DNA from 3 places in the Candidatus Pantoea symbiotica genome. Region 2 is predicted to be linked to each of the others. Evidence: predicted binding sites of a transcription regulator. Region 2 holds the regulator's gene; each other region holds the start of a gene.
What was found. The regulator Fur, encoded in region 2, represses iron uptake genes when iron is present. The targets are predictions, from matches to a motif close to ATAATAATGAGAACNACTATCAA.
Positions count from the first base shown of each region.

Region 1 (10,887 bases), 420 kb from region 2:
GCCTCAGAGTGCTACAATGCGCGCCATCTTAGCACAGGCATTTTGGGAGTTGAGTTTGAGTGAGTTACCGGTAAGCGAGGTGCTGCCTGCGTTGCTGGCCGCGCTGGCGCAGTCGCCGCAGGTGTTGCTGGCGGCGCCGACCGGCGCAGGTAAATCGACCTGGCTGCCGTTACAGCTGCTAAAACACGCCCAATTGCCCGGCCGCATTATCATGCTGGAGCCGCGTCGGCTGGCGGCGCGCAACGTGGCGCAGCGCCTGGCGGAACTGCTTGGCGAGCAGCCGGGCGGCACCGTTGGCTATCGCATGCGCGGTGAAAACTGCTGCGGTGCCAACACGCGCCTCGAAGTGGTCACCGAAGGCATTTTGACGCGCATGCTACAGCGCGATCCGATGCTGGAAGGTGTTTCGCTGGTGATCCTCGATGAATTCCACGAACGTAGCCTGCAGGCCGATCTGGCGCTGGCGCTGCTGCTCGATGTGCAGCAAGGATTGCGCGACGATCTGAAAATCCTGCTGATGTCGGCCACGCTCGACAATCAGCGTTTGCGTCAGCTGCTGCCGGATGCGCCTTTTGTCGTCTCGCAAGGCCGCAGCTTCCCGGTCACGCGCCGCTATGCTTCGCTCAACAGCCAGCAACGTTTTGAGGAAGCGGTGGCACGCGAAGTGGCACAACTGCTGCGCGACGAGTCAGGATCGCTGCTGCTGTTCCTGCCGGGCGTAGCAGAAATTGAAAGAGTGAAGCGCGAGCTGGAAGCGCGGGTCGGTGACGAGGTGGATCTCTCTCCTTTATATGGTGCGCTGTCGCTGGAGGCGCAACGCCGCGCCATCCTGCCGTCTCCAGCGGGTCGACGCAAAGTGGTGCTGGCGACCAACATTGCCGAAACCAGCTTGACCATCGAAGGTATCCGTTTAGTGGTCGATAGCGCGCTGGAACGCTCGGCGCAGTTTGACGTGCGCAGCGGCGTGACGCGGCTGCAAACGCAGCGTATCAGCCAGGCATCGATGACGCAGCGTGCCGGTCGCGCCGGGCGATTAGAACCGGGCATCTGCCTGCATTTGCTGCCGCAAGAGCAGGCGCTGCGCGCGGCAGCGCAGAGCGAACCGGAAATTCTCCAGAGCGATCTGACCTCGCTGCAGATCGATATGCTGCAATGGGGTTGTCAGGATGCGACGCAGCTTACCTGGCTTGACGCGCCGCCGCCGCGCAACTTGCGAGCGGCGTGCGAGCGGTTAACTCAGCTAGGCGCGCTGGAGAATCACCAGCTCAACGCGCGCGGTCGAAAAATGGCCGCGCTGGGCAGCGATCCGCGCCTGAGCGCGATTCTGGTGGCCGCCGGGCAAAACAACGATGCCATCGCCAGCGCCGCGCTGCTGGTAGCGATTCTGGAAGATCCTCCACGCAGCGGCAGCGTCGATCTGCGTGATGCGCTCAATCATCCGCAGTCGCACTGGCAGCGCCGTGCGTGTCAGTGGCAGAAACGCCTCAACGCCAGCGGCGGCACCATTAATCCAGATCTGTTCCCGCAGCTATTAGCCGCCGGTTTTGCCGATCGTCTGGCGCAGCGTCGTGGCGATAGCGCGCGTTATCAGCTGGCGAACGGCATTGGCGCGATGCTCAACGAGCAGGATGGTTTAAGCCGCTATGAATGGCTGATTGCGCCGACGCTGCTGCAGGGCGCCAGCGCTGCCGATGCGCGCATGTTGCTGGCGCTGCCGGTGGATATCGACGCGCTACGCCGCGCGTGTCCAACCTTAGTTGAGCAGCGCACCGACGTGGAGTGGGACGAGGAGAAAGGCACCTTGCGCGCGTGGAAACGCGAACTCATCGGCGCGCTGGTCCTGAAAGCACAGCCGCAGGCGCGTCCGGAAGCCGAAATATTGCATCCGGCGATGCTGCGCTGGATCCGCGAAAAAGGATTGTCGGTGCTGGGCTGGAAAGAAGACGCTGAGCAGCTACTCTTGCGGGTGCACTGTGCCACGCAGTGGTTGCCGGAAGAGGCGTGGCCGCCGCTTGACGATGAGAGCCTGCTCGAAACGCTCGAAAGCTGGCTGCTGCCGGAGATGAGCACGGTGCGCGATCTGAAAGGATTGCAGAGCATCAATCTTGTCAGCGCATTATTACATTTGCTGACATGGTCACAACGTCAGCGGCTGGATACTGTGCTGCCAACTCATTACACTGTGCCGACCGGAAGCCGCCTGCCGATCCGCTACGATGCAGAGAAGCCACCCGCGCTGGCGGTGCGGATTCAGGAGATGTTTGGCGAAGCACAGAATCCGGCGGTGGCCGATGGCCGCGTACCGCTGGTGTTAGAGCTGCTTTCGCCCGCGCACCGTCCGTTGCAGATCACCCGCGACCTCGCGGCGTTCTGGCGCGGTGCCTATCCCGAAGTGCAGAAAGAGATGAAAGGGCGCTATCCAAAGCATCCGTGGCCGGACGATCCGGCCAACGCCTTACCCACAAGGCGGACCAAGAAATTTTCATCGTGAAACGCTGTGGATCGAATTCAGAGGGTTCTGCCATGCGCAGCACGAGAAAGCAGTTGTAGACTAAATAATTCGATTTGCAGGAAGGCAGCAAACGAGAGAATCCCGATGAGCTTACTTCAGTAAGTGATTCGGGTGAGCGAGAGCAGCCAACGCACCTGCAAATCGAATTATGACGTATATAGAGTAACGGCCGCCGCCGTAGCAATGCCTGGAGAATAAAAGCATGTCTGGGAACGATCGCGAACCTATTGGGCGCAAAGGAAAAGCGCCAAAGCCGCCGCGCAGCACTGCGCGTCGGGGTCGCCGCAGGGAACTTGATGATGATATCGATCAGGACGATTTTGATGAAGAAGATGAGGAGAGTGGACCGGTGCCACCAAAAAGTAAAAAACGTCCGCCACGCGGTAAACGTCGCTGGTTAGGCTGGTTGATTAAACTCTTCCTGGTCTTTGTGGTTGTGATGGCTGCCTGGGGCGTCTATCTCGACTCGGAAATCCGTAGCCGCATCGACGGTAAAGTGTGGCAACTGCCGGCCGCCGTTTATGGCCGCATGGTAAGCCTTGAACCGGGCATGCCGTACGACAAAAAAGAGATGATTGCGCTGCTGGAAGGCACGCAGTATCGCGAAGTGTCGCGCATCACCCGTCCGGGCGAGTTTAGCGTCAAAGGCAACACCATTGACCTGCTGCGTCGTCCGTTTGATTTCCCGGACAGCAAAGAAGGGCAGATCAACGCGCGCCTGACGTTTAGCAACGATGAGCTGAGCGAGATTAAAAACCTCGATACCGGCCGCGACTTTGGCTTCTTCCGCCTCGATCCGCGCCTGATCACCATGTTGCAGTCGCCGAACGGTGAACAGCGTCTGTTCGTGCCACGCGCCGGTTTCCCGGATCTGCTGGTCAGCACCTTGATCGCCACTGAAGACCGCCATTTCTACGAGCACGACGGCATTAGCCCGTACTCGATTGGTCGTGCGTTCCTCGCCAACATCACCGCCGGTAAAGCGGTGCAGGGCGGCAGTACGCTGACGCAGCAGCTGGTGAAAAACCTGTTCCTCACCAACGAGCGTTCGCTGTGGCGTAAAGCGCGTGAAGCCTATATGGCGGTGATCATGGATGCGCGTTACAGCAAAGACCGCATCCTCGAGCTGTATCTCAACGAGGTGTATCTCGGCCAGACCGGTAACGATCAGATTCGCGGCTTCCCGCTGGCGAGCTTGTACTACTTCGGTCGTCCGGTGGATGAGCTGAGCCTTGATCAGCAGGCGATGCTGGTCGGCATGGTGAAAGGGGCGTCGCTGTACAATCCGTGGCGTAACCCGAAACTGGCGCTGGAGCGACGTAATCTGGTGCTGCGTTTGTTGCAGCAGCAGAACGTCATCGACCAGGAACTGTATGACATGCTGTCGGCGCGTCCGCTGGGCGTGCAGCCAAAAGGCGGCGTGATCACGCCACAGCCGGCGTTTATGCAGATGGTGCGTAACGAGCTGCAGGCTAAGCTCGGCGACAAAATGAAAGATCTCTCCGGCGTGAAGATTTTCACCACGCTGGATGCGATCTCGCAGGATGCCGCCGAGAAAGCGGTGGTTGAAGGCATTCCGACGCTGAAAAAACAGCGTGGCCTGAAAGATCTGGAAACCGCGATGGTGGTGGTTGACCGCTTCAGCGGTGAAGTGCGCGCCATGGTTGGCGGTGCCGATCCGCAGTTTGCCGGTTACAACCGCGCATTGCAGGCGCGTCGTTCGATTGGCTCGCTGGCAAAACCGGCGACCTATCTCACCGCGCTGAGCCAGCCGAACAGCTATCGCCTCAACAGCTGGATCGCCGATGAGCCGATTGCGCTGAAACAGCCGAACGGCACCATCTGGAAACCGATGAATGACGATCGTCGTTTCAGCGGCAAAGTGATGCTGGTGGATGCGCTGACCAACTCAATGAACGTGCCAACCGTCAACCTCGGTATGACGCTGGGACTGGATGCGGTGGTCGATACCTGGAACAAACTCGGCGTGCCGAAAGATCAGCTGCATCCGGTGCCATCTATGCTGCTGGGTGCACTGAACCTGACGCCGATTGAAGTGGCGCAGGCGTTCCAGTCGATTGCCAGCGGCGGTAACCGCGCTGAGCTGTCGGCGGTGCGTTCGGTGATTGCGGAAGATGGCACGGTGCTGTATCAGAGCTATCCGCAGGCGCAGCGCGTTGAACCAGCGCAGGCCGCGTATCTCACGCTCTACACCATGCAGCAGGTCGCCGATCACGGTACCGCTCGTGCGCTGGGTGCGCGTTATCCTAAAGCGCATCTGGCGGGCAAAACCGGTACCACCAATGACCTGATCGATAGCTGGTTCGCCGGTGTCGATGGCAAAGAAGTGGCGATTACCTGGGTTGGTCGTGATAACAACCAAACCTCGAAACTGTACGGTGCCAGCGGTGCGATGCAGCTTTATCGTCGCTATCTCGACAACCAGGCGCCGATGCCGTTGGTGTTGACGCCGCCGGAAGATATCACGCAGATGAACATCGATTCCGCCGGTAACTTCGTTTGCGGTAGCGGTAGCAGCACATGGCGTTCGCTGCCGGTGTGGTCGCTGGATCCGAATGCGCTGTGTCAGCAGCAGCAACAGCAGGTTCAGCAACAACAGCAGCAGTTGCAGCAGCAACAAGAGCAGCAACAACAGCAACAACAACAGCAGCAGCCACAGAATGAGCAGAAAGATTCTGACGGCGTCGCGGGTTGGATAAAGGATATGTTCGGCAGCAAGTAAGTTGCCGAAAAAATACAAGGGCGCTGCGGCGCCCTTTTTCATTGGGATAGGTGGTTAGCCGGGCTGGTTCTTACCGCTATTTTTGCGAATATCAATAACCATACCAGTACTCTGCGTTACGAGAACTTCCAGGCTTTTTACTGCAACGTCTCGTGCATGTAGCAGTGAGTCTGCCGGTTCCTCGCCAAAATTAACGGTTCTCATCGGCGTTGCGGTTCGCTCAGGATTAATGCAGTTCACTTTGACTTTATCCTCAATCCACTCTTCTGCCAGCGCCTGAGTCAAATTGACTACCGCAGCTTTTGCAGAGGAGTAAAGGGCATAAAAGGCCCGTCCGCGCGTATAGGAACTGGATGTAAAATTCAATAACATGCCGGAATTACAGGTTAAGCGCTCTTTTGCCGCAATCGCCACGTTTACTGCCCCGAGATAATTAATGTTAATCAGCGCCATAACTTCTTGCTTAGTTAGCGTGGAAAGCGGTTTCTTAATTAATATACCCGCAGTGTTGACGATATAATCAATATTGCCATGCTCGGCAATGATGTTATTTAAATAGTTTTTAATGCTGTCGAGCTGAGTGATATCGATATCATTATGTGAACGGCTGGCAATATGCACTTTTGCCCCGCACAGCGTGGCAACTTTCATCATCTCCAAACCAATTCCACTACCGCCACCAAAAATAACCAAATGCTTATCGCGCAGGAAATCGAGATTTGCGGCATTCAGCGAGTGTGAACTTCTTTCCTGCAGCAATTTCTCTGCGATATAGAGATCAAGTGGATGGGTGATTTTGATATTGTCCTCATCGCCCTCGACGGTAATTACACGCGTTTCAGGCAACATATTACGCAGCACGCCGCAGTCGCAGGTAAACGTAAACTTACCCATGGCCGCCGCTTTCTCATAAGCCTGACGAATTTTATCCAGACGGAATGCCTGAGGTGTCTGGCCACGGCGCATGCTGGCACGATGAGGAATATTGGCAATGCAGCCATCATCGTGCACTTCTACTAAGGTATCTGCTGAGGGGATCACCACATCTACGGCGTCAAAGGATTCCAGTGCATCTACGCATTTACGAATTATTGTGTCGCTAATTAATGGCCGCACGGCATCATGCAGTAAGATTTTGCATTGACCGTCATAGTTGATAAGGGCTTTCAGCGCGGAATATGTCGAGTCAAAGCGTTCCTTGCCGCCGTGCACCACTTTACTAACTTTATGCCACTGATTTTTAGCCACCAGCTCCCACATATAATCGATGTACTCATTTTGCGAGACAATAATAATCTCATCAATGTCGACCGAAGTTTCAAAACGCTCGATGGTGTATTCAATCACCGCACGTCCCGCCAACTTAGCAAATTGTTTCGGCTTATCACTGCCAAAGCGGGTTCCTGTACCGCCAGAAAGTATTATGGCTACATTTTTCATTTTTTATTCCGCCGCTTGCGGTCTTAGTGATGAACAAATAATTTCAGCGATCTTTTCGCCCGCCGTTTTCTTTTCTATCTGCAATTCCTCTTGCAGCACCTGTTCCCGGCACATTTTCATTGCATCGCGCCCCGCGACAATATTGTTAACAAAGTTGAAAATATCCTCCTCACACCAGGCCACGTCGTAGGCGTCATAAATGAAATCTGCAGTGCGATTCAAACCGTGGCATGTTTCGTGAGTGAGATAGAGGATGGGTTTTTTTGACGGCAGATATTCCAGCAGGAAGGAACCGGCGTCCGCGATGAGTGCATCGGAACGTGCAAAAGTAAGCGTGTAATCATGCCCGTGATCCCACTCGAGATTGGCGTGTTGCTGTGCTGCGCGCAGTAACTGCTGATAAAGGCTTTGCGCCGTTGGGCTGGCTTCGCCTATCCATTGGCTTAGCAGCGGATGAGGGCGAATAATCAGATGAATATCCTGACGCTCAATCAGCTTCAGGAACGCGCTGCCGTAAAGGTTGAAAGTGGTGTACATCTTCTGGTCGCCCGGCAACACGAAATGCGGTGTCCACAGGAAAGTGGTTACTGTGCGTGGCTGCGGCTTGTCTGAAAGAGGGAAACGACGCTGGTAGTGGTCAAATTTGGGATGGCCGGTAACGTGCACATGGCGATTTCCTGCCTGACATTGCAGTGCAAACTCAGCTTTATGTTTTTCTGAACGGGCGAATATCCACGTCGCCAGATTCTGACAGAGCAAATTATATTGATACACCATACTTTCAGCGCCAATTCCGGTGTCGAGCGCGTAAGGGATGTAGGCGATTTTCACGCCGCGTTCATGCAGGTAGTCGCTGCGAAAGGCTTCGGGTCGCGCTTCGTCGTAAGGGTTTTGCAGGAACACCACATCCGGCTGACGCTCCTCCAATTGATAATCTTCAAAACCTGTGTAATCGAGCCCTCTTTCGCGCAGAATCTCACGCTGAATATCGCCCTTAACATCGCTGGCTTTCCAGTTCAGGTAAGGCACAACTACGATGCGGCAATCGAAGGCGGGATTAGCCTGCATCGCCTCAATCACCGATTCAAAGTTTGTCCAACCCGGCGGCCACTGAAAGTAAAAATCGACCTTAATTGGACCGCTAATGGAGGGCATGAATTTGGCGGGCGAAACGATTTGACTCAACGGCTTTCTGAAGAGGGCGCGGTAATCTACCGTTCTATTTTCGATATCGCTTTTGTCGAGCCGTTGTGCACCGGCGTTGGGGAATATGCCCAGCCACAGATCCTGCTGCATCAGGCTATTCCAGTGCACATCAAGGGCATATTGTGCCTGCGCGCCACCTTGCAATTGTGCCTGCAGCGCTGCGCGAAAGTTATCAATCAGCGTGGCGTAATAGCGGTGATTGACAATATACGCGCAGGCGCACCACGCTAAATTAGCGCGCACGATATAGTCCACGCTTTTCAGCGGCGTCACGCGACGATAATTGGCCGCCAGAAAAGCCACTTGCCAGTTGATTTGCGGCAGGGCGGCAAAGTAGCGGTTGAGATTGTCATAATTCGCCTGGTTTTCATCAAAGCTGAAGTCATCTTCCAGAATCAGCACCCGCTCCCAGCCGTTATCGCGTGCCATCTCCAGCGCGGCAATATGCGATTGCGTGCAGCCGATGTAGCCCTTTTCATGCTTGATCGCATCCAGACGAACGATTTTTTCAGCGGTTAGACCCAACTTTTTAAGTTGTTTAGTGATGCGGGTTAATCGGTCTTTGCGTTTCTTCAAATTGATGAAAATAACGCGATCAACAATGTTCCAGTTTATAACTGCCATGACGGTTTCTGTAGGAAGGAGAATGCATGACAAAAGCAATTAGCGGGCCAGATTTTAAAATAATGATTTTATTCATTATTTTTGATTGTGAGCTCTATCGGGATGAAATGAATTTCCGCTTTGCGGCAGTGCAATTTCCCGATTGCTGGCCTCCATTTCCTTCATCGCTAATTTATTATTCGCGATCATGAATAGGCGCGATCTGGCTGCAAACACCGCGCTAATGGGCATTAGTCGTTGCGAATATGACGCTATTTCGCCTAAAATCCGTGCGTCATAATAATCATTCTCGTTTGTATTCGCCTGCATCGACTTTTTTCGAGAGACCTCACTTATGAATACGCGAAACACCAATCCTTGTTTTTTCCGCCCGCGTTCGCTGGCTTGGCTTATTTCACTGACTCTGGGTACGTTCAGCGTGCAGGCGTTGGCAGAAGATACCGTGGTTGTCAGCGCCGATGGCGGCAGCGGCGTGGCGCAAGAGAATGCATGGGGCCCGTCGCCAACCATCGCCGCCAAACGCAGCGCCACCGGCACCAAAACCGATACTCCGATTGAAAAGAACCCGCAGTCGATCTCTGTAGTCACGCAAGAAGAGATGGCGATGAAAAACGTCACCAGCGTGAAAGGGGCTTTCAACTATACGCCTGGCGTATTGACCGGCAACCGCGGTAGCTCCAATGTCATTGATGCGCTTTCTATTCGCGGCTTCAGCGAAACCAACACCAATCAATATCTTGATGGCCTGAAGCTGCAGGGTGATAACTACTCTGAGTTTGCTATCGATCCCTATTTCCTCGAGCGCGCTGAGCTGTTGCGCGGTCCGGTTTCGGTGCTGTACGGCAAGAGCAATCCGGGCGGCGTCGTTTCGCTGGTGAGTAAGCGTCCGACGCAAGAGACGCTACGTGAAGTGCAGTTCCAGATGGGCACCAATAATCAGTTCTCCACCGGTTTCGACTTCGGCGGCTCGCTGGATGATGACGGCGTTTACAGCTATCGCCTGACCGGCCTCGCGCGCAGCGCCGATGCGCAGCAGGAGATGAACAAAGAGAAGCGCTACACCATTGCGCCATCGTTCAGCTGGCGTCCGGATGAGAACACGCGTTTTGATCTGCTGACCTACTTCCAGAACGAACCGGAAACCGGTTATTACGGCTGGTTGCCGCGTCAGGGCACCGTTGTGGGCATTACGCGTCCTGACGGCAGCAGTTACAAGCTGCCGACCAACTTTGATGAAGGCGAAGACAGCAACAAGATTTCGCGCAACACCAAGATGGTGGGCTACAACTTCGAGCACAGCTTCAACGATACCTGGACGGTGCGACAGAATCTGCGCTATGCGGATTTGAGAACGGATTATCGCAGTATTTACGGTAATGGCTTTAACTCAGAAACGCAGCAAATCACGCGCGGTTCAGCGGTTTCTGATGAAAAGCTCAATCAGTTTGCCGTTGATAACCAGGCGCAGGCTAAATTTGCGACGGGGCAGGTTGATCACACGCTGTTGTTGGGTGTCGATTTCCAGCGCACCCGCAACGATATTGATGCGCAATTTGGTACCGCATCACCGCTGAATGCTGTTAATCCGCAATATGGCGATGACAGCGTAACGCCGTTCGCGACACCTTATCAGCACCTCAATAAGCAGCGGCAAACCGGTTTATACGCACAGGATCAGATGGAGTGGAATCGCTGGGTGTTGACCCTCGGCGGTCGCTACGATTATGCGATGAACTCGGTATACGATCGCGTGGCCGATAGCGTTGATCGCCAGAACGATCAGGCTTTCACCTGGCGTGGCGGTCTGAACTATGTGTTTGATAACGGTATCGCGCCTTACTTCAGCTATAGCGAGGCCTTTATCCCGAATGCGGGTGCGACTTTTGGCGGTGAAGCCTTTGATCCTTCGCGCGCCAAGCAGTATGAAGCCGGTGTGAAATACGTTCCTAAAGATCGTCCGGTGGTACTGACGGCTGCGGTATATCAGCTGACCAAAACCAAAAACCTGACGGCCGATCCGGATACGGTTAACCATCCATTTGCCAGCATTCAGAGCGGTGAAATCCGTTCACGTGGCGTTGAACTGGAAGCTAAAGCGGCGCTGAATGCCAACATCAACATGACCGCGTCTTATACCTACACTGATGCGGAATATACCGAAGACACCAATCTGAAAGGTAAAACGCCGAATCAGGTGCCGAAGCATATGGCATCGCTGTGGGGCGATTATACCTTCCATGAAACTGCGCTTTCAGGCGTGACGCTTGGTGCAGGTGTACGTTATGTCGGCGAAAGCAAAGGTATTTACAGCGCCAATGACCCGGCGAACGAGAACCAAAACTTCGACGTCGCCGGTTACACC
Region 1 covers NZ_JBSZHR010000002.1:550,825-561,711, forward strand. Annotated here, with positions in the region: gene hrpB (ATP-dependent helicase HrpB) at 17-2,491, shown strand; gene mrcB (bifunctional glycosyl transferase/transpeptidase) at 2,715-5,255, shown strand; gene ispD (2-C-methyl-D-erythritol 4-phosphate cytidylyltransferase) at 5,310-6,695, opposite strand; gene ACXIZX_RS03140 (glycosyltransferase family 25 protein) at 6,699-8,525, opposite strand; gene ACXIZX_RS03145 (hypothetical protein) at 8,552-8,716, shown strand; gene fhuA (ferrichrome porin FhuA) at 8,860-10,887, shown strand, end outside.
Region 1: fhuA (ferrichrome porin FhuA) is a predicted target of Fur. The motif match lies at 8,802-8,824, and genes of this name have one in related genera.

Region 2 (10,887 bases):
TAACCGACTGGTGCCGTCAATGGCCGGCAAATCACGTTGATCCGGATAATGTTGCACCGCCTGTTTGGCGAAGTGGCGCAGCTGTTTTAACGCGGCCTCTTCCCCTGCCGGGAACACGCTGTCATCAAAAGCTTCACAGGGATAATCAAAGGCGGGAATCTTCTTTTTGATGCTGATGGGCGCGCCGTCACGCGCTTTCGGCGCGTGATAGCACTCCGGCAAGCCCTGATGCAGGCGACGAACAAAGGCTCTGCTGAACGGCGTGAACACCTTGAACATGGTATTACTGCCGGTTTGCACGCTGCCCGGCGGCAACAGCAGGCTGTCGTCGAATCCCTGACAAATCACGCCCTGCGCATCCAGACGTTTCTCCGCCCTGGCATCGCGTTCCCGTTCGTTGATTTCGTACTGATAGTTGTAGAACAGCGCATCAACCTGCTGCTGCTGGCAAAATTCCGCCAGGTGATCAATCGAAGCGGCAAAGTCATCACACTGATGGAAGTGCAAAGGAATGCCGCGTTCGGCCAGCGATGCCTGCAACAAAAGGAGATTTTGCTGGATGAACGCCGCCTGCTTAGGTGCCATGTGGTGCTGCTGCCACTGCTGTGGTGTGGCGATAAACAGCGCAATCACTGTAGCCTGGCTATCGCGGCAGGCAGCGGCCAGCGCCATGTTGTCATTAATGCGCAGATCGTTACGCAACCAAACTAAATGGGTGGTCATAAAGCCCCGAAATTATTGTCCGTAGCGCAAACGCAGCGCTTCCGGATAAGGATCAAAGTAGCGCTGTTGTGCCAGCCACGGATGCGGATATTCCGCCATGTAGTGTTTCAGCATGGTGATCGGTGCTAACAGTGGCTGCACGCCAAGACGATAGCGATCAATCAGTTGCGCCAGCTCCTGACGCTGCGGCGAACTCAGCTGTGGACGGAAGTAACCTTGGACATGCATCAGCACGTTAGTGTGATTGCGTCGTGATGCCTGATGTGACATCAGGTGCATCAGGCGATTGCGGTACTCAAAGGCGTAATCCTCCAGCGAATCCCACTGATCCATCGCCGCGACAAAACGACCCATTTCGCGATACTCATCCTGCGCGTGAGAAAGCAGTAGCAGTTTGTAACGACTGTGGAAGGCCATCAGCTTGTGACGTGATAATCCGCTGCGCCACATTTCGTTGAATTCATGCAGCGCGTAAACGCGGCCAATAAAGTTTTCACGGATAGCGTCATCGTGCAAACGACCATCCTCTTCCAGCGGCAGCCACGGCATCTCTTTCTGCAGGAATGCAGTAAACATGCCGGTGCCTGCTTTACGGTTGTTGTTGGTTTCAGGCTCGTAAACGCGGACGCGTTCCAATCCACAGCTTGGCGATTTGGCACACAAAATGTAGCCGCACAGATGATGCAGCGACTTGACCCGCTCAGCGGACCAGCGCTGCATCTCTTCTGTCACCTCTTCGCCGCCATCTTTACTGAAACAGAGATGGATATTTTCATCGCTCTCTTTTACCAGCCGCAAAGCCGGACGCGGCGTCGGCAAGCCAATCGCCATTTCGGGGCATACAGGTTCAAAGCGCACAAATGGCACGAGTTCGTCGGTGGCGAAGGCAAAACGTTTGTGGCCGCCATCAAATCGGACGTTATCTCCGAGCAGGCAAGCGCTGATACCAACAGGAATTTTCTCGCTCATACTTGTACAACCTCAGAAATCTTGTAGAGGTTTTAAGTGTAGCTGAAATGCGCGGGGATAACAGCGCTAACGCGCGGTGGGCGTGAATTTATCGATAAAAAAACCCGGCGCTTCGCGGGAAGTCGCCGGGTTAATACTGCGCTGAAATTGCTTACCAGTGAATGCCGGCAGCCGCTTCCGACTGCGCCAGCCAGACCGGTTTAGTGCTGGTTTTGCACCACATACGATGCAGGTAACTGTACAAACGCGCGCGATCCGAGCGGAATAACATTACTGGCAGCGCCAGCAAACCGATTGCTACCACCAGCACGCGGCGCAGTACGATTTTATACAGTGGATATGCTCGATCCATTTTTTGGCCCCCTTGTGGTAAACATTGCGTTGAAATGTGATCTGGTTCAGATATTACCCGTTGCTGTGTAATTTTACTACTCATCCGACCACTATATTTGCGCTTTTTTCCATCAATTTAAGTGGTAATGAAATTTAGTTACAAAATTGTAAATTTAACGATCTCTTCAAGTTAAAAACTTCGTGACGGACGCCGGGCCGCTTTATTGCTAAAGTGATGCGTTAACTTTTTTGCCGCTGGAGGCAGCGTGACGACCATCTTGATAGTGGAAGATGAAAAAGAGATTCGCCGTTTCGTGCGCCTGGCGCTGGAGAGCGAAGGCCTTAAAATTGTGGAAGCGGAGCAACTGCAGCGCGGCCTGATTGAAGCGGCAACGCGTAAGCCCGATCTGGTGATCCTCGATCTCGGCTTGCCGGATGGTGATGGCAATGACTTTATCCGTGAAGTACGCCAGTGGAGCAGCATGCCGGTGATTGTGCTGTCTGCGCGTAGCGATGAGCAGGATAAGATTGATGCGCTGGATGCCGGTGCGGATGATTATCTCACCAAGCCGTTTGGCATTGGTGAACTGTTGGCGCGCGTGCGCGTGGCGCTGCGTCGCCATCAAAGCAGCCAGCCTGAACCGATTGTGAAATTTGGCGAAGTCAGCGTCGATTTGGCGGCGCGGCGCGTGCTGCGCAACCAACAGGAAGTGCATTTGACGCCGACGGAGTTTCGTCTGCTGAGCTTACTACTGAATAATGCCGGAAAAGTGCTGACCCAGCGTCAGTTGCTGAATCAGGTTTGGGGCCCGAATGCGGTGGAGCACAGCCACTATTTACGCATTTATATGGGCCACTTGCGGCAGAAGCTGGAAGCGAATCCCACGCAGCCCAGCCATTTGCTGACCGAAACCGGCATCGGCTATCGATTTATGCCATAAAAAAAGGCCGCTAAGCGGCCTTTTCTCTTCACCGCCCTATCAGGCGTTTTTCAGTACTTCGCTAACAATCTCAACCGCTTCTTTCTCGATTTGCTGACGATGTTCAGCACCCAGGAAGCTTTCGCAGTAGATTTTGTAAGCGTCTTCGGTACCTGATGGACGCGCGGCAAACCAGCCGTTTTCCGTCATCACTTTCAGACCACCGATTGACGCACCGTTACCCGGCGCGGCAGTCAGGCGCGCGGTGATCGGATCACCCGCCAGCGTATCTGCGCTCACCATTTCTGGTGACAGCTTAGATAGTGCCGCTTTCTGTGCCGAAGTCGCCGGAGCCTGTAGACGGTTATAGCTTGGCGCACCAAAGCGCTCAGCCAGCTCGTCATAATGCTGCTGCGGGTTCTTGCCAGTTACTGCGGTGATTTCAGCGGCCAGCAGGCACATAATGATGCCGTCTTTATCGGTTGACCAGGCTGAGCCATCGAAACGCAGGAAGGATGCGCCAGCGCTCTCTTCACCGCCGAAACCGAAGCTGCCATCGAACAGACCATCAACGAACCATTTGAACCCAACCGGTACTTCTACCAGCTTGCGGCCAATGTCGTTGACGACGCGGTCGATCATTGCGCTGGAAACCAGAGTTTTACCAACAGCAACCTCTTTGCCCCACTGCGGACGATGCTGGAACAGGTAGTTGATCGCTACCGCCAGATAGTGGTTCGGATTCATCAGACCCGCAGGCGTGACGATGCCGTGACGGTCGTAATCAGGATCGTTGCCAAAGGCCAGGTCGAATTTGTCTTTGTACGCCAGCAAACCGGCCATCGCGCATTCAGATGAGCAGTCCATACGCACCACGCCATCTTTATCCAAATGCATGAAGCGGAAAGTCTGGTCGACCGCATCGTTAACGATGGTCAGATCCAACTTGTAGTGCTCAGCGATGCGCTGCCAGTAAGCAATACCGGAACCGCCTAATGGATCGACGCCAATTTTCAGGCCGGCTTTCTGGATGGCGGCGAAGTCAATCACCTGCGCCAGACCTGCAACGTACGGCTGGATCAGATCCTGCTCAACAATGTGACCGCTCGCCCATGCCTGATCCAGCGGCAGACGTTTCACGTCTTTCAGCTCGCCTTTGATCAGCTGGTTAGCGCGATCTTCCACCACTTTGGTGACGTTGGTATCAGCCGGGCCACCGTTTGGCGGATTGTATTTGATACCGCCATCTTCCGGTGGATTGTGCGAAGGCGTGATAACGATGCCGTCCGCCTGCGCGCCGCCGCGTTTATTGTGCTCAAGAATCGCGTTAGAGATAGCAGGCGTTGGCGTATAGCCGTTGTCCTGCTGCACAATCACGTCCACGCCGTTAGCGGCCAGCACTTCCAGCACGGACAGAATCGCCGGCTCAGACAGCGCATGCGTGTCTTTACCGACGTAGCATGGACCGGTGATGCCATTCTTTTTGCGCTCTTCAGCAATCGCCTGCGCGATCGCCAAAATGTGCTGTTCGTTGAAGCTTTGGCGTCCCGCGCTGCCGCGGTGGCCTGAAGTGCCAAATTTCACCGCATGATCCGGATTCGCCACATCGGGCTTCAGGACGTAATACTGCGAGGTTAATTGTGCAACGTTAATCAAATCGCTCTGCTGGGCAGGTTGCCCGGCACGGGGGTGATTGGCCATTGGCGCTTCTCCCTGACGCTTCAGTTAAATGGTGCCGCGAACTTTCTCTGTCAGTTCCTGTGGGAACTGCATAGCCAGCATGATGTGTTCCACCATGCTGCATTTGCGACCTGTATTGGTATTCGTGATCACCCAGTACGGTGTGCCGGGAACGTGCTTCGGCTTGGTATGGGTGCCATTTTGCAGCAGCGTGTGCTCGTCGCCCGCAAAATAGACGCGGGTACGGCCCTGCAGCGAGGCAGTCGCTTCAGCAAACGCTGCCGGATCAAGACGATAGAGCGTTGACAGTACCAACATGAAGCGGTTAACCGCCTTATTCTGCTCGGCATATTCATCGGAGAGCAGCAGCTCACGTACCGCGCGGACGCGATCCTGAGGACGCGCTTCGCGGCTGGCAGGTTGCGCTTCTTTCACTGATGCACCAGCGGCGGGCGCAGCAGGTGCGCTCTGTCCGGCGGTGAACTTCAACATGCGGCGCAAAATATCAGAGGCGCTTTCACCAATGTGCTGCGTGTGGCTGGCAATATAACGGTAGAGTTCTTCGTCAACTTCAATCGTTTTCATCTTTTTCCGTACGATTCTGGCAAATGACAGAACCACGCATTAGTGCAACGGCCTTAGCAAAATCCAGTCGTGCAAAACGTGAGCGGGTTCTAACATAAGGATTATAAAGTTAAATCCGTGGCAGCCGATAGCGTTGGCATCGTTTCCGGGCAAAAGTCGGAATATGCCCTAATGCCCACCGGCCTGACTGCTGGACAGGTGAATCCATGATAACCTAAGCCAAGGTCACAACCGTAAGAACTTTAGCCATGATTTTGAACGCCCGTCTGCAAACTGAACAATCTGCCCCCGATGCCACGCCGATTCTGTTAATCCATGGTCTTTTTGGCAGCCTTGATAACCTTGGCGTGCTGGCGCGTGGGGTGCGTGACGTACGTCCGACGCTGCAGGTTGATGTGCGCAACCACGGCTTGTCGGCACGTAGCGATGAGATGAATTATCACGTGATGGCGCAGGACATTGTCGAAACGCTGGATGCGCATCAGATCGATCGCGCTGGTGTGATTGGCCATTCGATGGGCGGAAAAATCGCCATGGCGCTCAGTGCCATCGCGCCGGAACGCATCGAAAAAATGGTGATGATCGATATCGCACCCGTTGATTACCAAACGCGCCGCCACGACGAAATTTTTGCCGCTATTCGCGCCGTTACCGCCGCAGGCGTCACGCGCCGCAGTGAGGCCGCTGAGGTAATGCGCCAGCATATTGATGAAGAAGGCGTGATCCAGTTCATCCTCAAGTCTTTAGCCGAGGGCGAATGGCGCTTTAATGTGCCGGTGTTGTGGGATAACTACAGCACCATCTCCGGCTGGGAAGCGATTCCTGCATGGCCGCATCCGGCACTGTTTATCCGCGGCGGCGATTCGCCTTATCTGGATAATCAGCATCGCGATGCGCTGCTGCGTCAGTTCCCGCAGGCGCATGCACATGTGATCAGCGGAGCTGGACATTGGGTGCACGCCGAGAAACCCGATGCGGTGTTACGCGCCGTTCGGCGGTTTTTTAACCTGTAAAAGCAAAAGCTTGCCGCTTGCGCTTTAGGGTTGGCGTCAGGGAAGGCGCTGGAGTATGATGTCGCGCTAAAAATTTGCCACGGATATTTTTTCGCCGTGGTCGGGCCGATAATGTTTTAATCGCGCAGCGCCTTTCCGCCGTTCGCGCCCACTCAGTTTTACAAACCATGGCAAAAGAACAGACAGACCGCACTACGCTTGATCTCTTCGCAGACGAGCGGCGTCCTGGTCGCCCGAAAACCAGCCCGCTGACGCGTGATGAACAGTTACGCATCAACAAACGCAACCAGCTCAAGCGCGATAAAGTGCGTGGGCTGCGTCGTGTTGAGCTGAAGATGTCGAGCGAGGCGGTTGACGCGCTCAGCACGCTGGCCGATCAGCAAAACATTAGTCGCAGCGAATTGATTGAACAAATGCTGCTGGCACAGCTCAAACTGTCGTAACGCGCGAAGACCGCACGCTGGAACACAAAGTCACGGCTTTACAAGTTCCGCACTTTTTACCGGTCTGCTATTATTCGCATAACTGTGCAGTCAACTGACTTACTTTCACAATCAGGATTCAAGAGGTTACCTAACCCATGGCAATCGTAGGCATTTTCTTCGGCAGCGATACCGGCAACACTGAAAACATTGCAAAGATGATCCAGAAACAACTGGGTAAAGATGTCGCCGAAGTGCATGACATTGCTAAGAGCACCAAAGAGGATCTCGATGCATTCGACATCCTGCTGCTGGGCATTCCAACCTGGTATTACGGCGAAGCGCAGTGTGACTGGGATGATTTTTTCCCGACGCTGGAAGAGATTGATTTCAATGGCAAGCTGGTAGCGCTGTTTGGTTGTGGCGATCAGGAAGATTACGCCGAGTACTTCTGTGATGCGATGGGCACCATCCGAGACATCATCGAGCCAAACGGTGCGGTGATTGTTGGGCACTGGCCAACCGAAGGCTATCACTTTGAAGCCTCTAAAGGCCTGGCCGATGACAAAAACTTCCTGGGTCTGGCGATTGATGAAGATCGTCAGCCAGAATTGACCAACGAACGTGTTGAGAAGTGGGTGAAGCAGATCTTCGACGAGCTGCAGCTGAAAGAGATTATTGAAGCTTAATTCCCTGCTCTGTCCGATGTGCGCGCTGCCTCACATCGGGCAACGGAATTTCCTATAAAAATAATAGCTACGGTTTTTTAACTTTTCCCCGCAAATCTGTAGAATACCCGCAATGGTCATCCGCTTATTCCTCTGGCAGTAGAATGAGGCTGAGTGAAATGGAATCCAAAACCCAAGCGTCCTGAAGACGTTAGTGACGTTATCCTTACAACCTTTGGTGATTAAGGACGTTGCCTTGGTTTTCATTTCACTGCTTGAGTTCTATAATGAGACGCAAATGAGAATGCGCGTTGACCTAAACATTCAAGGCCCCTGCGCCGCAAGTGACTAGCAAAGTAACAGGACAATATCCGCATGACTGACAACAACTCCGCATTGAAGAAGGCTGGCCTGAAAGTCACGCTACCCAGACTGAAAATTCTGGAAGTGCTTCAGGGACCCGGCCCCGAGTCCCATCACGTCAGTGCGGAAGATTTGTATAAGCGCCTGATCGATATGGGCGAAGAGATTGGTCTGGCAACGGTGTATCGCGTTCTTAACCAGTTTGACGACGCGGGCATCGTAACCCGTCATAACTTTGAAGGCGGCAAATCTGTCTTCGAACTGACTCAGCAACATCACCACGATCACTTGATCTGCCTGGATTGTGGCAAAGTTATCGAATTCAGCGATGAATCAATCGAAACGCGTCAGCGTGAAATTGCCACTCGCCACGGCATCAAGCTTAGCAACCACAGCCTGTACCTGTATGGTCACTGTGCTCTGGGAGACTGCCGCGAAGACGATACGCTCCACGATAAGTAATTGAGTGTGCTATGCAGTATAAAAAAACCGGCTTAAGCCGGTTTTTTTATATCTGAAATCAGGCAACGAGCGTTTCCTGCAAGTAGCGCCAGCGCGGAATGGCGGTACTGCAATCCAGTACCGCCAGAGAAATGCGGCTTTGATTGGTGCCATTCATCATCTGCAATTCACGATACTGAATTGTGACTTCGTCGCTTTGCTGCGAAATGATGGCGTGCTCACTGGTGGCAATTCGCATCCCTTCACGCTGCCCCTGCAACTGGCGAAACAGTGTTTCCATCTCATTAAGATCAAGCTGTTTACCCTGAGGCGTAACCATTTTGAAGTCGGGATGAAAGTACGACAAGAACAGATCAATGCTGTCATCACTGCCTTCTGCCTGATTGAAAATACGTTCGATAAGCTGATGTAAAACCACCACGCTATGTTTGGCTTCCAGGGCGAGACTTGTCATTTTTTATCCTTTGATTACCCGCAGAGCAACGGCTGAGAGCGCATAGCCTACCTGAAAAAAAGTTTTTCACACTGGCAAATGGTTTAATTTTGCTAAAGTCAGAATAGTCGCAAATAAGGAATTAAAGGCTAATTGCAGCGGGCAGCATAAAAGGTCGTATCTGGTTAAATCGAGACAATAAAAAAGGGCGATTGCTCGCCCTTTCATGATCTTATCGTGCTAGCGACAAAATGTATTAATCGCCGATTTTTGCCCAGGTATCACGCAAACCAACGGTGCGGTTAAACACCAGTTTGGATGGCTGTGAATAGACGCTATCAGCACAGAAATAGCCTTCGCGCTCAAACTGGTATGGCGCCATTGGATCCGCTGCACGCAAACCTGGCTCAACGAAGCCCTGTTTGATTTCCAGTGAACTCGGGTTGATGGTGGTGAGGAAATCCTCAGCCGCGCCCGGATTTGGCACACTGAACAAACGATCGTACAGGCGGAATTCCGCTGGCAGCGCGTGAATTGCAGAAACCCAATGGATGACGCCTTTCACTTTACGGCCATCGGCTGGATCTTTGCTCAGCGTATCAACGTCGCAGGTACAGTAGATGCAGGTGATATTGCCTTCATCATCCTTCGCCACACGTTCGGCACGGATCACGTAAGCATTACGCAGACGCACTTCTTTACCCAGCACCAGACGTTTGTACTGCTTGTTGGCTTCTTCACGGAAGTCCGCGCGATCGATCCACACTTCACGGCTGAATGGTACTTCACGCGTGCCCATCTCCGGTTTGTTCGGATGATTCGGCATGCTGATGATCTCTTCGTGACCTGCAGGCAGGTTCTCGATCACCACTTTCAGCGGATCCATTACGGCCATCGCACGCGGTGCGTTTTCATTGAGATCGTCACGAATGCACGATTCCAGTGAAGCCATCTCCACGATATTGTCCTGTTTGGTCACACCAATACGGCGGCAGAACTCACGGATTGAAGCGGCGCTGTAACCACGACGACGCAGACCAGAGACGGTCAGCATGCGCGGATCGTCCCAGCCTTCGACAACCTTCTCGCTCACCAGCTGAGTCAGTTTACGCTTCGACATCACCGCGTATTCCAGATTCAGGCGTGAGAATTCGTACTGACGCGGATGCACCGGAATAGTGATGTTATCCAGCACCCAATCGTACAGACGACGGTTGTCCTGGAACTCCAGCGTACAGAGAGAGTGCGTAATGCCTTCAATCGCATCCGAAATGCAATGGGTGAAGTCATACATCGGATAGATGCACCACTTGCTGCCAGTCTGATGGTGATCGGCAAACTTAATGCGATACAGCACTGGATCGCGCATCACGATGAAACTGGACGCCATGTCGATTTTGGCTCGCAGACAGGCTTTGCCCTCTTCGAAACCGCCATTGCGCATCTTCTGGAACAGCGCTAAGTTCTCTTCCACGCTGCGATCGCGATACGGACTGTTTTTGCCCGGCGCCGTCAGGGAACCGCGATATTCACGGATCTCATCTGCTGACAGTTCATCAACATAGGCCAGGCCTTTGTTAATCAGCTCAACCGCATAGTTGAACAGTTGGTCGAAGTAGTCTGAGGAGTAACGAATGTTGCCGCTCCACTCAAAGCCCAGCCATTGCACATCACGCTTAATGGATTCGACAAACTCCAGATCTTCTTTTACTGGGTTAGTGTCGTCGAAACGCAGATTGCACTGACCTTGGTAGTCTTGCGCGATACCAAAGTTCAGGCAGATAGATTTCGCATGGCCAATATGCAGATAACCATTGGGCTCAGGCGGGAAACGGGTATGCACACTGCTGTGCTTACCGCTCGCCAAATCTTCGTCGATGATCTGACGAATAAAGTTCGTTGGGCGGGCTTCAGCCTCACTCATCTCAAAATCCTCAAAAACTATAACGGGTGATTTGTACCACGAAGTAACGGAGTATGATCCACAAAGCGCAGGAGGGAAACAACCGTTTGTTGGTCGTTTTAAAACAAAAAAGGCAGGAATCGCTTCCTGCCTTCTGGCTCAATCACAAGGACTTAGCCTTTAACCTCGTACAGCGGGGTTTGGCCTGCAACCACTGAACCGGTTGCCAGTAAATTCAGACCAGCGAAATCATCGCTGTTGCTGACCACAACCGGACTGATCATCGAGCGGGCGTTGGCATTGAGGAAGTCCAAATCCATTTCCAGGATTGGCTGGCCTGCAGTGACCGTTGCGCCCTCTTCAACCAAACGCGTGAAGCCTTTACCTTCCAGCGCCACCGTATCCAGACCCAT
Region 2 covers NZ_JBSZHR010000002.1:966,437-977,323, reverse strand. Annotated here, with positions in the region: gene phrB (deoxyribodipyrimidine photo-lyase) at 1-723, opposite strand, end outside; gene ACXIZX_RS05085 (YbgA family protein) at 736-1,692, opposite strand; gene ACXIZX_RS05080 (YbfA family protein) at 1,844-2,044, opposite strand; gene kdpE (two-component system response regulator KdpE) at 2,292-2,966, shown strand; gene pgm (phosphoglucomutase (alpha-D-glucose-1,6-bisphosphate-dependent)) at 3,006-4,646, opposite strand; gene seqA (replication initiation negative regulator SeqA) at 4,671-5,210, opposite strand; gene ybfF (esterase) at 5,459-6,223, shown strand; gene ybfE (LexA regulated protein) at 6,391-6,666, shown strand; gene fldA (flavodoxin FldA) at 6,804-7,334, shown strand; gene fur (ferric iron uptake transcriptional regulator) at 7,689-8,138, shown strand; gene ACXIZX_RS05040 (hypothetical protein) at 8,197-8,592, opposite strand; gene glnS (glutamine--tRNA ligase) at 8,828-10,495, opposite strand; gene nagE (N-acetylglucosamine-specific PTS transporter subunit IIBC) at 10,648-10,887, opposite strand, start outside.

Region 3 (10,887 bases), on a different contig from region 2:
ACCTTCAGTAATAATCTCACTCTTTAGAGAGCAACCAGCAGATGAGTCGTAATAGCATTAAAAGTCGTGTGGATGTTTTGGGTGAACGCTATCGATCGCGCGGCCCGACATTATCATCCAGCCTGCAAGCGGTGGCCCGCTACATCCATGACCATCGCGAAGTGGTTTTGGATGCCACGGCGATGGAAATTGCCGACGCCACCAACACTTCGGATGCCACCGTAGTTCGCGCGGTGCAGGCATTAGGTTTTGCCGGTTTGCGCGATTTGAAAACCACGCTGACCGCCTGGTTTGGCCCGGCGATGAACTCCGAAGAGAAGATGAGCGCCACCGTTAGCGAACTGTCGTGCGATATTAATTCGGGCATCGATTTTGTGCTGAGCGGCCACAAACGCGCCTGCGATGCGTTGTCCGAACCGCACAATCGGGAAGCGGTCGCCAAAGCGGTGACGCATTTGATTGACGCACGTCAGGTGGCGCTGTTTGGCATCAATGCTTCGGGGATTTTGGCGGATTACAGCGCGCGTTTGTTTACGCGTATTGGGATTCCGGCGGTTACGCTCAATCGCTCCGGCATTGCGCTGGCGGAACAGTTGATTGGGCTGCAGCGTGGCGATGTACTGATTATGATGGCGCAGAAGTCGGCGCATCGTGAAGGCATCACCGCACTGAAAGAGGCGAAACGTCTCGGCATGCCGGTGATTTTGCTGACTAATGCACTGGATTCGGCTTTCGCTAAACAAGCGGATGTGATTATCAACGTGCCGCGCGGCGGCGAGAATGGTCGTATGCCGCTGCACGGAACGGTGCTGGTGTGTCTGGAGATGCTGATTTTGTCGGTGGCTTCTGCGACCTCATCGCGTACGGTGAAAACCATGAAGCGTATTCAGGATCTCAATCGATCGCTGAAGCCATCCGGCAAAAAGTAGCGCTATTTGCTGGCGCTGCTGTTTATGGCGGCGCGTTTGGTAAAGCCGTTGCTGGTTACCAGCCATACCGCGCAGACAATCAGCAGCGAACCGCCGATAAAGCCCTGATTGATCTGCTCGCCCAGCACTAACCAGCCCCATAAAATCCCAAACGGTGGAATCATAAAGGTCACGGTCAGCGTGCGCAGCGGACCAATATCGGCCAGCAGGCGGAAGTAGATGATGTAAGCCAGTGCGGTGCAGATAAACCCAATCGCCAGAATGCTGGCCCAGACTTCTGGAATTTGCCAACTCGCCGCTGGCGTTTGCGGCGCGCTAAAGGCAAAGATCGGCAGCAGAAATACCGACGCGCCGAGTTGGCTACCAAAGGCGACTTTGGTGGCATCGAGACCGCCGCGTGCACCGATCCAGCGCTTGGTCAGGAAACCGGCAAAACCATAACAGGCAGTGGCGATCAAACAGGCTAAAATCCCGCCAATTAAAGTGCTGCTAAGATGCGCTTCACCGGTTGTACTGATGACAATAATGCCGCCAAATCCGGCGATCATGCCGAGAACTTTATTAATCGTCAGCTTTTCATCGAAGAAGGCCGCGCCAATAATCACGCCCATTAATGGCGTAGTGGCGTTGAGAATCGCTGAATAACCCGCCGGCAATACGCGCGCCGCGAGGCAGTACATCAGGAATGGAATCGCCGAGTTGATGACGCCCAGCAACATCGCCCAGCCCAATTTACCGTCGAAGCGGCGCGGAATGCGCATCACCGCCATGATAATCAGTAAACCCAACATGCCGCAGAATACGCGTAAAAATGCGGTATTCACCGCGCCCAGCGCCGGTACCGCAATGCGCATAAACAGAAAACTGGCACCCCAAATCGCCGCTAAAAACAGCAGCCGCAACAAATCCGATGTTCGCATAGGTTTCACAATTGTTAAGAAAGAGTCGCGCACAGAATAGCAAACAACCCGCTGCGCGGGGCCGCTATTAATGGCGACCGCTTCCCGCTTTACAGAAATATTCCCTGCTGCCGCAATCATCATGTAGTATTTAGGAATTGATCATTTCCTAAATATGCGGAGAGCGAAAATGTCAGCATCTGTTATCAAGCACGCACCGGGCTGGACGCAGCCATTCAACGAGTTAGACGGATTTTCCCATCATTACGCCACCGTTGACGGCGTGCGTTTGCATTACGTCAGCGGCGGCAACGCAAACGGGGAAACATTACTTTTACTGGCGGGATTTCCGCAAAGCTGGTTTGCCTGGCGGCAGGTGATGGCGCTGCTGAGCGATCGCTATTTCATTATCGCGCCAGATTTACCCGGCCAGGGCGATTCAGACAAACCGCTCAGCGGCTACGACACCACATCGCTGGCGCAGAAAGTGCAGGGCTTGATGCAGCAATTAGGCCATGCTAGCTATTATCTCGCCGCGCATGATGTCGGCGCGTGGGTTGCCTGGCCGTATGCCACGCTGTTTAGCCATCGGGTGAAAAAGCTGGCGCTCCTCGATGCCGGTATTCCCGGCGTGACGTTGCCAGAATCGCTGCCCGCCACGCCGGATAAAGCGTGGAAAACCTGGCACTTCGCGTTTCATCTATTACCTGATTTGCCAGAGGCATTGATAGAAGGGCGCGAAGCGATCTATCTCGAATGGTTTCTGAAACGCAAAGCGGCCAGCCCGATGGTGTTCGGCGATGAAGATATGGCGGAATATACCCGCTTGTTACAGCAGAAGGGCGCGATTCGCGCGGGAATGGCTGCTTATCGTGAAGTGACAGTTTCGGCGGCACAGAACCGAACGTTGCTTCGTGAACGCGGCAAATTAGCCTTGCCGTTACTGGCGATCAGCGCCGATCAGGGTTCGATTCCGGATATGGCGTTGCCATTACGTGAATTCGCGGCGGATGTGACAGGAATTAAAATAGCGCACTGCGGTCACTTCATCCCGGATGAGCAACCGCAGGCGCTGGCAGATGCGCTGCGTGAGTTTTTTAATTAAACGTAGGGTCGCCATTTATGGCGTAATGCCGCTCAGTTAAGCATTAGTTTGCATATTTATGCAGGTGCGCATGAATGCGCACCCTACGAAAAACGCGCCAGTCCTTTGTAGGGTCGCCATTTATGGTGACCAAAACCCAGCTCAATCAAAACGACATCGTCACGCCAGCGTAATACGCGCGGCCTGGTTCGTTATAGGTCGATGCACCCGAATTCTCGCGGTAGATGCGTTTATCAAACAGGTTGTTGATACCGGCATTGGCGCGCAGGTTTTTAGTGATGTCGTAATTGACGTTCAAACCAAATACCGAATACGGACTGATTTCCTGCGTTGTCATGTTCGAGGTATCGATATTGGTCTCTGCATTCTGACGCGGTTTCTGGCGGCCATACTGCGTCCAGTTGATGTTGGCGCTGAGATCCTGCGTCGCCTGCCACTCTAGCTGCGAGTTGATGGTAAATTCCGGGATCACGGACAGCGGATTGCCAGTTTCCTTACTCTCGGAGCGGAACATGTAGGTAGCGTTGGAGCGCCATTCCAGCGTATCGGCAATCAAAGGAATGGTCAGATTACCTTCAAGTCCTTCGACAATCGCTTTGCCGCCGTTTTCCCAGCGCAGCACGTTATAAACCGGGCGCGTGCTGGAATAAACCGGCTCGGTGCCCGACACAATCTTGTTCTTGTAGTCATTGCGGAACCAGGTGATGCCCGCGACATAGCCTTCGTTGCTGAACTCCAGACCAATCTCTTTGTTGACGCTGGTTTCTGCATCGAGATCGTCATTACCCAGCAGATAACATTGGCTGAGGCCAATCGGACAGCCGTTGCCACGCGTCGAGAGCAGATAACCCGGCGTTGACTGATAGAGGTTAGGTGCTTTAAACACCCGTGCAATACCGGCTTTCAAAGTGAAGTAGTCGCCTAATCCTTGTGAAACGTTCAGGCTTGGACTCCAGTTCGCGCCAAACTGATCGTGATAATCAAAGCGCAGGCCTGGAATCACTTCGGTGGTGTCGGTGGCAGCAATGTTGTCTTCGAAGAACAGAGAACTGATGGTGGCGCTGTTTTTGCTGCTGCGCTGCGACGGATCGCCAGAGCTGCCTGGCAGATTGACGCCGCTCGCGTTGGACGCCAGCATTGATGCCGGATCGTTCAGCTCGTCGCGGTTCCACTCCGCACCCAGCGTCACGGTTTGATCAACTAGTAGCTGCAGCGGGAAGTTGATCTCTCCGCCCGCGCGATAGCTTTCCAAACGGCTGGTGGCATACGTATCGCTGTTGATCATCCCTTCGGTACGACCAGCAGTGCCTTCCTGCAGGCGCGTATTATTGGTTTTCTCGTAGTTAAAGTTGAGCTTCGAGGTTCCCCAATCCCAGATACCGTTGTGCGCGATGCCGTAGCTCTGACGATACATGCGGTTGGTTTCATCGCCGTACAGCGATTCTACTAAACCGTCGGTGCTGGCGTTGCTGTTACTGTTTTGCGTATCACCGGCGTAAATGTTGCCCTGACGGCTGTAACCGTAGGAGAAATCGACAATTTGTAGCGGCGTGATTTTCCACGACAGCACGGTATTGATGTCTTTATTGCGCACGCCTTCACGGCCCGCTGCGTATGAACCGTTTTCGGCGGTGTTGATATCGAACGCATCGGCATCGGTGCGGTTGATGTTGCCGTACAGACGCATGGTCAAGGCATCACCGGCCAGCGGGCCTCTGAGATTGAAGTTAGCGCGTCGCGTATCGCCTTCTTTGTCGTTTTCCGGCTGGCTGGTGTAGAGCGACAGCGAGCCGTGCCAGTCGTTGGTCGGACGCTTGGTGATGATGTTCACCACGCCGCCCGCCGCGCCAGAACCGTAACGTGCGGCGGCCGGGCCACGAATCACTTCAATGCGCTCAACCATTTCCGCTGGCACCCAGTTGGTATCGCCGCGTGAATCACGCTCGCCGCGCCAGCTGTAACGCACTGAGTTACGCGAAGAAACCGGCACGCCATCGATCATTATCAAGGTGTTTTCCGGGCCCATGCCACGGATATCAATTTGACGGTTATTGCCGCGGCTGCCGCTGGCGCCGTTACCGGTGAGATTCACGCCGGGCATTTTGCGGATGATGTCGGAGAGATCGTTAACAGGGGGATTTTTCTTGATGTCTTCAGCCGTAATGGTGGACACGCCCGGTTGCTGTTTGAGCTCCTGCTCGGCGGTGACGATCATTGATTCATCGTCAGCCAGCTTTTCTGTGGTTTCAGCTGCAAAAGCAGGTGACGTTAGCATTCCCGCTAAAAAAAGCGCAATCGGACGCTTTTTGCCACGCATAGTTACATTCACTTAAGTTTTCTCCCTGTTACGTTAACAATTGTAAGTAAATGCGCATGATAATGATAACGGTTCTCATTGTCCATTCAGCGAGACGGCAACAAGCCTGACAATACAAACCTTTACAAAGGATTTTCCATTGCGGGTATGAGTTGTGGGGGAAGGGAACTCCTCAGGTGCTTAGATGAATCCGTTATGAGTAAGAAGAAATGTATCAATGAATATTGGATAAGCAGGCTATTGATTCACTAGCAAATTCTGAATTCTGCTAATACTTCCATGCCAAATCTGGTGCGGAAATCCCGCCTCGCAACCGTGCTTGCGGCTATTGCCATATTTCGGCAATAGATATGTTTTTTTCGCATTTGTGATCGCCGTATATCTTCAAACACAATGTCTCCGGGACGTAATGAGGATGACAATTCCACTCACCGCACGCCGTTCGCGCGAGGTGAGTCAGGAGAAAAAACCATCGCTACCTCAACGCCTTTTCCCTGTGGGGAAACTTTTTATAAATCAGGAGAAAGGTTCCAGTGAAATTCGCCAAAGGCATGACTATTCTTGCGCTCGCGCTGAGTGCACACACCGCGTTCGCCGCCGATGAATCCGTCCCAACTGACAGCTCAATCCACGTGCAGGCCGATCCCGCGCTGAAAAGTTTGCTGCCTGCGGATGTGGTCAAACGTGGCTACATTGTTGCCGGAACCAACCCCAACACGCCGCCAACCACCTTCTATAAAGAAGACAACAAAACCCTGGCCGGTCGTGAAATCGATATCATGAATGCCGTGGGCGAGCGTCTGGGAATCCAGGTTCAGTGGCGCGACACCGGCGGTTTCGACAACATCATTCCAGGCCTGAAAACCGGTCGTTACGATGTTGCGCTTTCTAACATCAACGCCACGCCAGCGCGTGCCAAAATCATCGACTTCGTCGGTTACTACGATGCCAGCCGCCTCGGCATTATCTCGCGTAAAGATGCCAACATCGCACCATTCAAAGAACTGGCCGACGTATGCGGTAAAGAAGTCGGTGCCGGTTCTGGTACCACGCAAGTTACGCGCCTTGAAGACGCCAGCAAAGCCTGTGAAGCGGCGGGTAAAAAACCAATCAAAGTCTCGGTATTCCCGGATCGTCCAGCTGGCGTGCAGGCGGTGGTGAGCGGTCGCGTGCCAATGTTCCTCGGCCCGTATGAAGGTTTGCTGTGGCAGGTGAAAGTGATCAAACCGCTGACCATGAGCGGCGAAATCACCGTACACGATGCGCCAGTCTCCGTTGCGTTCCCGAAAGATTCTGCGCTTGAGCCCGCCGTACAGGCCGCGCTGAACTCGCTGATCAAAGATGGCAGCTACAACAAGATCCTCGACAACTGGGGCATCGGCTTTGGCGCTGTTAAAGAAGCCAAACGCAACCAGGAAATCTTTCAATGAGTGATTTTCACGACCACACCGGCGATTTGAAAATCGTCGGCAAACGTTACTACGGACGCTGGCTGAGTGCGCTGGTGGTGCTGTTGTGCGTGGTGGCGATGGCGAACTCGATGATTAACAATCCACGCTTCGAATGGAGCGTGATTGCGGAGAACTTTACCGGCGAATCGATTCTGCAAGGCGTATTAATGACGCTGCAGCTCACCGCGATCTCTGTGGTGCTGGGTTTTGCTTTTGGTACGGTGCTGGCGCTGATGCGCCTCTCCTCCAATCCAGTGCTGGTGGGCGTGAGCTGGTTTTATACCTGGTTCTTCCGTGGTGTGCCGATGCTAGTGCAACTGTTCCTGTGGTACAACATCGCGGCGCTTTATCCCACTATCGCCTTGTCGATTCCTGGCCTCGGCGAACTCTGGAGCACGCAATCTAACGCGTTAGTCAGCCCATTTAGTGCGGCGGTGATCGCGCTGGTGATGCATCAATCCGCTTATGCCGCTGAAATTGTGCGTGCCGGTATCCAGAGCGTCGGCAACGGCCAACTGGAAGCCGCGCGTGCGCTTGGCTATCGTCCTTCACAGATTTTCCGTCACACCGTGCTGCCGCAGGCGATGCGCGCCATCATGCCGCCAGCGGGTAACGAAATCATTGGTCAGCTGAAAACCACGGCGGTGGTGTCCGTGATCTCGCTGCAGGACGTGCTGTTCTCGGCGCAGATTATTTACCAGCGCACCTATGAAGTGATTCCGCTGCTGCTGGTGGCAACCTTGTGGTATCTGCTGATGACCTCGGTGTTGTCAGTCGGTCAGTTCTATGTGGAACGCTATTTTGGTCGTGGCGTCACGCGCCGGGAAAAACGCAGTTTGCTGATATCGCTGCCAGGTTTCTCAGCGGCGAAAGCAGAAAGGAGCGTCAGCAATGGGTGAAGCGATCGCATTACGTAAAGTCACCAAGCGCTTCTCTGGCGTCACCATTCTGGATGAAGTGAATCTGGATATTCCTGCCGGTTCAGTCACGGTGATCCTTGGGCCGTCAGGTTCCGGGAAATCCACGCTGCTGCGCTGCATCAACCATCTGGAAAAACTGGATGGCGGCACCATTCGCATCGGCGGCGAGATCATCGGCTACAAGCAGAAAGGCCAGGCGCTGCACGAATTAAGCAGCGGTGAAGTTGCGCGTCAGCGTGCTGAAATCGGCATGGTGTTCCAGCAGTTCAACCTGTTCCCGCATCGCACCGTGCTGCAAAACATCGTGGATGCGCCGATGCGTGTGAAGAAGCAGAGCCGTCAGCAAGCGACCAGCAAAGCGCTGTCGCTGCTGAAGCAGGTGGGTTTGTCAGGCCGCGAAGAAGAGTGGCCGCAGAATCTCTCTGGCGGACAGCAGCAGCGTGTGGCGATTGCCCGTGCGCTGGCTATGGATCCCGGCGTGATGCTGTTTGATGAACCGACGTCGGCGCTCGATCCTGAACTGGTGGGCGAAGTGCTGCAGGTGATTAAACAGCTGGCGCACTCCGGCATCACCATGGTGGTGGTAACGCACGAGATTGGTTTTGCGCGCGAGGTAGCCGACAACATTGTGTTTATGGAAAGCGGCAAAATCGTGGCGGCGGGGCCAACCCAGCAAGTGCTCGACGACCCGGAAAACGGGCGCGTAAGAAACTTTATTGCAACGGTGCTTTAGGCACCGTTTTTCTTTTTTAACACCCGGAAGATGTAGTGCTTCAGCAATGCGCGCAGGTCTGTTGTAGGGTCGCCATTGATGGCGACCTGGATGCGTTGAGCTGACAAGCATGAAGGAAAAAACAATGACGCAAAAACCGGTAATGCACAGCGCCCATTGGGGCGCTTTTCATGCCCAGCAACAGGGCGAACAGCTCACCATCGAACCGTTCAGGGGCGATCCCGATCCCAGCCCGCTGCTGCAAAATTTCCGCACTGCGTTAAACCATCCGGCGCGCGTTTCCCGCCCGATGGTGCGTCGTGGCTGGCTGGAGAACGGGCCGGGCCCGGACGATCGTCGTAGCAACGATGAGTACGTCGCGGTGAGCTGGGACGACGCTTACGCGCTGGTGACGCGCGAACTGCAACGCGTCGGCGACACTTATGGCCCGGAAGGCATCTTCGGCGGCTCTTACGGATGGTCAAGCGCCGGGCGCTTCCACCACGCGCAAAGTCAGGTGCATCGCTTCCTCAACATCACGCTCGGCGGCTATGTGCGTTCGGTCAACAGTTACAGTTCGGGTTCCGCGTCAGTATTGCTGCCACATATCGTCGGCGATATGACTGAAATTGCGCGTCGCGGCGTCAGTTGGGAAGAGATCGCCCAGCACAGCGAAATCGTGTTGGCTTTTGGCGGTTTAGCATTGAAAAACTCGCAGGTCGCCAGCGGCGGCTTGAGCGAACACACCGAGCGCGGCTTTATGCAGCAGGCGGCACAGCGTGGCACGCGCTTTATCTCGGTCAGCCCGCTGAAAAGCGATCTGCCGGAAGAAGCGCAGGGCGAATGGCTGGCGCTGCGACCGGGCACCGATGCGGCCTTTATCCTCGGCGTGTTATCGGTGCTGATCGCCGAACAGCTGACCGATGAAGCTTTCCTCGCGCGTTACACCGTGGGCTGGCCAGAAATGGCGGCCTATATTCGTGGCGAGGAAGACGGCACGCCACGCGATGCGGCGTGGGCAGCAGAAATTTGTGGCGTCAGCGCGGATTTCATCAGTGATTTCGCCCGTCAGCTGCACGGCAAACGCGTGCTGGTGACGGTGGCGCATGCCTTGCAGCGCGCCGAAAACGGCGAACAGCCGGTGTGGCTGGGATTGGTGCTGGCGGCTGCGCTCGGTCAGCCGGGCTTGCCGGGCGGTGGCTACACTTATGCGCTTGGCGCGTTGGGGCATTACGGCAAGCATCACAATCTGGTGAGTTTCCCGGCGCTGCCGCAGGGCAAGAACGGCATCGATCGCCTGATTCCGGTAGCGCGTATCGCCGATATGCTGCTCAATCCCGGCAAGCAATTTGACTACAATGGCCGCCGCTTAACCTATCCACACATCCGTCTGGCGTATTGGGCGGGCGGCAATCCGTTCCACCACCATCAGGATCTCGCGCGCCTGCGTCAGGCTTTCTGCCAGCTGGATACGCTGATCGTGCATGAAATCGCCTGGACCGCCAGCGCACGCCATGCCGATATTGTCTTGCCCGCCACCATGACGCTGGAGCGTGAAGATATTGGCGGTGCGCCTACCGATCGCCACTTGTTTGCCATGCAGCCGGTGGCGCAACCGTTCGGCGAAGCCAAAGATGATTACGCGATTTTCACCGAGTTGGCGCGCCGTTTAGGCCGGGAAGAAGCCTTCACCGAAGGACGCGATACGCGCGGCTGGTTGCAGCATCATTACACTCAGCTGCAACTGAAGCTGGCGGCGCATCAGGTGGAGATCCCCGACTTCGATAAGTTCTGGCAACAAGGCGTGCTGGAGTTACCGCAGCTGAAAGATGGCGGCCGCATGATCAACGCGTTTCGTGCCGATCCAGAAGCGTCGCCGTTGCCGACGCCGAGCGGGAAAATCGAAATTTTCTCCGCCACCATTGCCAGCTTTAATTATGAAAACTGTCCGGGTCATCCGGTATGGCGCGAGCCACAGCAGCAACCGAATGCCGATCATCCGTTTTGGCTGATTGCCAATCAGCCAGCGACGCGCTTGCACAGCCAGCTCGACTTCGGTGATTACAGCCTGAGCGGCAAACGTGATGGCCGCGAAGTGTGCAGTTTGCATCCCGCTGATGCGGCGGCGTCAGGTATTAACGATGGCGATATTATCGAGCTCTACAATGCGCGCGGCCACGTACTTGCCAGTGCGCGATTGACCGAAACCATCATGCGCGGCGTAGTCCAGTTGCCGACCGGTGCCTGGTACGATCCGGTCGATCCTACCGCGCTGCGTCCGCTGTGCCGTCACGGTAACCCCAACGTGTTGACACTGGATATCGGCACCTCGTCATTGGCACAAGGCTGCAGCGGGCAAATCACCGTGGTGCAAATGCGTAAATATCGCGGCGAAGTGACGCCGGTACAGGCGTTTAATCCTCCGGTTTCATAATGATTTTCGGCGGGGAAATGTGAAGAGGTCGCCATTAATGGCGACCCTACGATTTAAGTGGGAATTTTTGCGCACTGTTAATTACGCCGTGGTTTTCCGGTTTTGCGTCAAATCTTTCAC
Region 3 covers NZ_JBSZHR010000003.1:464,067-474,953, reverse strand. Annotated here, with positions in the region: gene ACXIZX_RS22995 (MurR/RpiR family transcriptional regulator) at 42-929, shown strand; gene ACXIZX_RS22990 (DMT family transporter) at 932-1,849, opposite strand; gene ACXIZX_RS22985 (alpha/beta fold hydrolase) at 2,019-2,933, shown strand; gene ACXIZX_RS22980 (TonB-dependent siderophore receptor) at 3,079-5,250, opposite strand; gene ACXIZX_RS22975 (ABC transporter substrate-binding protein) at 5,784-6,680, shown strand; gene ACXIZX_RS22970 (amino acid ABC transporter permease) at 6,677-7,600, shown strand; gene ACXIZX_RS22965 (amino acid ABC transporter ATP-binding protein) at 7,593-8,354, shown strand; gene ACXIZX_RS22960 (molybdopterin-dependent oxidoreductase) at 8,479-10,767, shown strand; gene ACXIZX_RS22955 (FAD-dependent oxidoreductase) at 10,849-10,887, opposite strand, start outside.
Region 3: ACXIZX_RS22980 (TonB-dependent siderophore receptor) is a predicted target of Fur. The motif match lies at 5,307-5,329, and genes of this name have one in related genera.